Regions from separate parts of the Candidatus Nitrosacidicoccus urinae genome, predicted to be linked through region 1. Evidence: predicted binding sites of a transcription regulator. Region 1 holds the regulator's gene; the other holds the start of a gene.
What was found. Region 1 encodes sigma-54, which starts transcription at its own class of promoters, with help from an activator protein. Its sites were predicted from a motif close to TGGCANGNTNCNTGCTT; they were not measured.
Positions count from the first base shown of each region.

Region 2: the regulator sigma-54 is predicted to act here: its motif matches at 1,954-1,970, upstream of OOL07_RS07620 (pilin).

Region 1 covers NZ_OX241534.1:1,655,095-1,658,313, forward strand. The annotation lists gene lptB (LPS export ABC transporter ATP-binding protein) at 1-685, shown strand, start outside; gene OOL07_RS08180 (RNA polymerase factor sigma-54) at 715-2,166, shown strand; gene OOL07_RS08185 (PTS sugar transporter subunit IIA) at 2,206-2,679, shown strand; gene OOL07_RS08190 (phosphoenolpyruvate carboxykinase (ATP)) at 2,711-3,219, shown strand, end outside.
Region 2 covers NZ_OX241534.1:1,548,571-1,551,789, forward strand. The annotation lists gene OOL07_RS07600 (pilin) at 8-472, opposite strand; gene OOL07_RS07605 (pilin) at 506-991, opposite strand; gene OOL07_RS07615 (type IV pilin protein) at 997-1,161, opposite strand; gene OOL07_RS07620 (pilin) at 1,297-1,764, opposite strand; gene OOL07_RS07625 (sigma-54-dependent transcriptional regulator) at 2,370-3,219, opposite strand, start outside.

The DNA.
Region 1 (3,219 bases):
ATCTCGCTGGGTGGTAAAAGACGTTTCAGTAGAGCTTTTAAGTGGTGAGGTAGTAGGTTTATTGGGCCCTAATGGTGCTGGAAAAACTACTTGCTTCTATATGATAGTAGGATTAGTTCCTCCAAATAAGGGGCAAATTTCTTTAAATCATCACAATATCACTCACTATCCAATTCATCGTCGTGCCAAGTTAGGTATTAGCTATCTTCCTCAAGAGGCATCTGTATTTCGTAAACTTACTGCAGCTGAGAATATTACAGCCATTGTTGAAACACGAAATAATCTAACCAAAGCACAACGTGATTACTTAGTAGATAGTTTACTTAATGAATTGCATATTACTCATGTAAGGAATACGCTAGGAATGAGTCTCTCAGGAGGAGAGAGAAGACGAGTAGAGATTGCAAGAGCATTAGCAGTAGAGCCACAATTTATATTGTTAGATGAACCATTTGCGGGTGTGGATCCTATTTCGGTGTTAGACATACAGGATATTATCCGCCACCTTACTGATAGAGGAATTGGCGTGCTTATCACTGATCATAATGTTCGAGAAACTTTAGGCATTTGTCAACATGCCTATATTGTGAATGCGGGAGAGGTGATTGCTAGTGGCAAGCCTCAAGAAATTCTTAATAATGAACAAGTCAAAGAGGTCTATCTAGGTCATAACTTTAATCTATAATATTTAGTACTTAAAAAATCATAATAAAAATGAAAACCGGACTCCAATTACGATTAAAACAACAGCTTGCATTAACCCCTCAATTACAACAATCAATTCGTTTATTGCAGCTTTCCTCAATTGATCTCCAAAATGAGGTTCAACAGATGCTGGAATCCAACCCACTATTAGAACAAGCTGAGCATGAAGAAGAACATGTTATAAATAATGAAGAATCTAAAGATTCAACCTCTACTCTACTAGAAGAGAATATACCTGAAGATCTTCCCATAGACGCAAATTGGAGTGATATTTATGATTACTCTTTATCTCCAAAACCATCTAAAGATGAGTTCCTCTTTGACATAGATAGTATTAAAAACACTCAAGAGACGCTACAAGAGCACCTACTCTGGCAAGCTTATTTAAATACTACGAGTGAAAGAGAATTTTTTATTGCTAGTAAAATTATTGATGCTATTAATGAACAAGGCTATTTAGATAGCTCGTTGAAAGAAATAATAGAAGCTATAGAAAAAAATATCGTAGTTGAATCTGAGGAAATTCAGGAAGTTTTATCTAAAATACGCAACTTTGATCCTCCAGGCATTGGTGCAAAGGATTTAAAAGAGTGTCTTTTATTACAGCTTAATCGCTATCCAACTGATACTCCATTATTAGATCTTACTAAGTGGCTTGTGCTACGCCATTTATCTGATTTGGCAGAGCGTAATTATGAAAAAATAATTAGGGCAATTAACTTATTGCCAATAGGAGAAGAGCTAAGTAGAGAAAAATTAGATTTAATATTAAAAATGATCCGTTCTCTTAATCCCTATCCAGGCTATCAAATACAATCCAATAAAACTGAATATATTATTCCCGATGTTTATGTCACCAAATCTAATGGTTGCTGGAAAACTGAATTAAATCCAGAGATCATTCCTCAGCTTAGAATCAATAGTTACTATAAGGATTTAACTCATAAAAATAATAATGCACCTGCTACGCAGAGTTATTTGAAGGATCAACTTCAGGATGCTCGCTGGTTTATTAAGGGAATACATGTTCGTAATGAAACTTTGCTAAAAACTGCTACCTGTATTGTTAAATATCAACGGAGATTCTTAGAATATGGCAATGAAATAGATATATGCCCATTAATATTACACGATGTTGCAAAATCTATTGCTATGAATAAATCAACAGTATCTCGTATTACTACTAATAAATATATGAATACTCCTTGGGGGGTTTTTGAATTAAAATACTTTTTTTCTAGCGGTATAAAAACAGAAAATGGTGAAGGTTATTCCTCAACTGCTATTCGTGCTGCAGTTAAAAAATTAATAGCACAAGAACCAGTAAATAAACCTCTAAGCGATAACGCTATTGCACTAGTGTTAGAAAAACAAGGTATTAAAATATCTCGTCGTACAGTTACAAAGTACCGGGAATTTTTGAATATTCCCACATCTAGTGAACGAAAAAAATCTTCATAAATTTTAATAAATATAGTTATTAACACTATATAAATTACTATGAAAATCTCTGAAATCCTTACCCCTGAACAAATTATTATTGATTCTTTGGCAAGCAGTAGTAAACAAGTACTAGAGCAGCTTGCTAAATTACTTTCCCATGGTACTTATGGGCTGGAGGTAACAGATATTTTAAGTCATTTACTAGGTAGGGAACGATTAGGAAGTACTAGTATTGGTAATGGTATTGCTATTCCCCATGCTCGAATAGAAGGAAGTCCATATACTATTGCAGCATTTATCCGTTTAAAAAACGGAATCGATTTTAATGCCATTGATAATAAACCCATAAGTTTATTTTTTGCTCTATTAGTACCTGAAAAATCTACAGATGATCATTTAAATTTACTTGCTCAGTTAGCAACCCTATTTCGTAATCCTAAACTGTGCCAATACTTGCAAGAAGTTAAAAATTCTCAAGATTTATTACAAACTCTAATAGAGTGGGACAACAAGCCGAGTTTATCTAAGTAACTTAGTGCTATAGTATTAGCTATTTAGATTCATGAATCTAGCTACTAATAATAGTATTATGACTCATGGTGTATTACTTGTTATATTTAACCTAGGCGTACTCCTTACAGGAGAGAGTCGAGTAGGTAAAAGTAGTCTTGCCTTAGAATTAATTCAACGAGGTCATCGCTTAATTGCTGATGATGTACCCATTTTCCATAAAGACAGCGATAACCAAAAATTAATAGGTAGCTGTTCCCCCATCCTACAAGATTTTCTTGAAATACCAAGTTTAGGTGCTGTTAATATTAGAAAAATATATGGGGAGCAAGCTATTATTTTTGAACACGCCCTTGATTTTGTAATCCATTTAGATATAGAGAAAGAAATAGAACCTCTCAGCCGTAATTTAGGGAAGTGGGAGCAACTTGGTATTTCAGTTACCCAACTTACACTACCAATTACAGAGCGATTACCATTAGCTTCTATAATAGAAATCGCTGTTCAAGATTATCAACTATATCAAAATGGCTATGATTCACTCTTAGAACTAGAACAGCG
Region 2 (3,219 bases), 110 kb from region 1:
GCGCTCCTTATCGTTGTGAAGGACTATTGAGGGTATTGCATCCTCTAGGGGTATATTTTGCATCTCCCATAAAGGCACAAGTCCAATTATTGTTTTGAGTTTTATAGAGGGTGAGAATCTGATTGGTAAGGGCTGAGGCAGCATGGTTACCAAACTGGGCAGTAATAGATCCAGCCGCACTATTAACGTCAATCAAAGGTTTTCCTGCACCCCCTGACACTTGACCATTGGCATTAATATTAGCCAGCAAATCAGAGTTGCCTACCGGATTTTCGCAAGCATCTCCTAGTTGATTTCTCGCAAGACATTCTGCCACTACTATTTTTAATCCACTGATCTGGCTAAAAATACTCATTACTTGAGCCTTAATCATATAATCCTGGTATTGGGGAAGTGCGACTGCGATGAGTATCCCCACTATTCCCACGCCTATCATGATTTCAAGCAGGCTAAATCCTAAGCTAGGCTTCATACTTATTTAGTTTAGGTAAGATAAATTTTATACTTATTCCATTGCCGCAGCTGAGCAACTGATGGGGGCATATTGGGCATTTCCACTAAAAGTGCAGGTCCAGCGACCATTGCTATTTCGATCTAAGCTCACCGCACTACTGTTTAATACTCCAGTAGCATTTCCCCCTAAGGTGGCACTAATATTAGCAGTGAAGTTAGAATTAATGGTGATGGTAGGAGCGCCTTCTCCAGCAGGTAAATCAGGAATCCCATTACCATTGCCCACTAGAATATTCGATCCTTGAAAGCTATTTTGGCACGCCGTACCTACCGCTACTGTGGTGTACTGATGTTCAATGCACATCTCCACAATAGGGGTGAGGCTTTTGGCTTCGGTGACGGCACGAATTACTTCGCTCTGTGCCACATAGGTTTGATATTGGGGAATGGCAATCCCAGTGAGAATCCCCACAATCGCAACCCCCATCATAATTTCCATTAAGGAAAAGCCCGAGTTATGCTTTTGGATGGTCATCATTATGGTTAATTTAGGTAATTATCATCGATAGGGATGGTTTGGAGATTTTTTATCCTATCTAGATAAGGCTGAAATTGAGGTACCGCAATGCCTGTGAGCACACCTACAATAGCAACTACCGTCATTAACTCAATTAAGGAAAAGCCTGAGTTAGTCTTTCTAATAGTCATAATAAAGTAAAATAGATGGTTAAATATTTGTCATTCTATTAAGAGTTTAGAGATTCTCACCCTCACCTATACCAGTAAGGGTGAGTTGTGGTGTTTAAAAGTGAGTACTATAAGATTATAACCAGCGGCAGTTTATTAACTACTACCAGAACAGCTAGTGGGCGTATATTGGGCGGTAATTGTAGTACCATCAGGGGCACAAGTCCAGATTCCACTGATAGTTCTAGTCAGCTTGATAGAGCCTCCCGTAATAGCCGCTGATGCATGACTACCCAGTGTTGCGGTAATGGTTGCAGCTCCTCCCGTCTCGAGAGCTACTTGAGGAACACCTGTACTGCTAGGAAGGGTTATATTCGCATTTTGAGATGTTCCCGTTAGGATACCTGATCCTGTAGCGGTAGAATTTGCAATACACTCAGCATTTCCAATTCCATTGTTTACGCAATCCTCTACTAGCATCTTTAATGCACTGGCTTCGGAAATCGCACGGGTGACTTGTGCTTTGGCAATATAAATTTGATATTGAGGAATCGCTACTGCGGAGAGTATTCCTACGATAGCAACGGTGATCATTAGTTCAATTAAAGAAAAACCTTGATTCATTATTCTTTTTCTCCCTAGTAAAAAAGTAAATGATAAGTTGTATGTTGATAATTTAGGTCACCTAATATTTTAAATGACTTTAAAAATAAAGGATATTTAATTTTATTTCTAAATTTATTAAAAAATAAATTTTTTTAAAACAAAGAAATAAATATTATTGATATAGCAGTTTATCCTGTAGCTAGATAAAAGCAATTTATATGCCATATAAAGTCATATTTTTACTTTATATAGCTAATCAAAGGATTATATTAGTATACATAAGTGACAAAATTTATTAAATTCTATTTATCCTAAGTAGGATATGACATTTTATGTCACTTATATGACCTAAATCATCATAATTTTAATAAATTACCCCATCTTTAGAAAAAATTGGAATAAATCAGGTGGTTATTATTGAGATAATTCTCCATTAATTAGGGATAAACATAGTTAATTTAAACTAAAAAATTAAGAGTATTTAATTAAATTGACAAAAATTGTCATTTTTAACAAAAATCTAATGCAATGATAGAAGGGTGCTGAAATATTTATAGAGGTATAGTGACAATTTTTGTCACTATACCTCTATGGGTGGATAGAAAAGTACTGTTGTAAGGAAATTATTCTAGATTAAGTTTTTTGAGTCGATAGCGAAGGGCACGAAATGTAATTCCTAATAGCCTTGCCGCTGCCGTTTTGTTATAACCCGTTTGCTCTAATGCTCGTAAAATCGCTTGTTTTTCTAGATCTTCAAGGTGACGTTCTAGGGAAGCCTCCCCTAGAGAATGGAGTTTATCTGGCCAGTTGGTATCTTTAGGCAGGTGTAAATTTCTAGAATCGATAATTCCTCCTTCATGGAGTACTAAAGCACGTTCTAGGATATTTTCCAGCTCTCGTACGTTACCGGGAAAGGGATAGCTTTGAAGTTTCTCAAGTGCACTGGGGGTAATTTGAGGGCACGCATGATTACCTCGCAAAGCAAGTTGGGTAAGAATATGCTTGGCTAAAATGGGAATATCCTTGGCCCGCTCTCTTAAAGGAGGCACTTGAAGCTCGACAATATTGAGCCGATAGAATAAATCTTGGCGAAATTTCCCTTCACCCACTAGTTGGGAGAGATCTTGATGGGTAGCACATAAAATCCGTACATCTACCGGCACCTCTCTTTGGCTACCAATGGGACGAACTGCCCGCTCTTGAATGGCACGAAGAAGTTTGACTTGCATTTGTAAGGGTAAATCTGCCACTTCATCTAAAAATAAAGTGCCTTCTTGAGCGGCTTGAAAAAGCCCTTCTTTATCTCGAGAGGCTCCGGTGAAACTTCCTTTTTCATGACCAAAGAATTCGCTTTCCATTAGACTCTCTGGAATAGCACCACAATTGACGGGCACAAAAGGACCCGATGCTCTAGGTCCTTGGCGGTGAATCAAGCGAGCTACTAATTCTTTGCCGGTACCCGATTCTCCACTG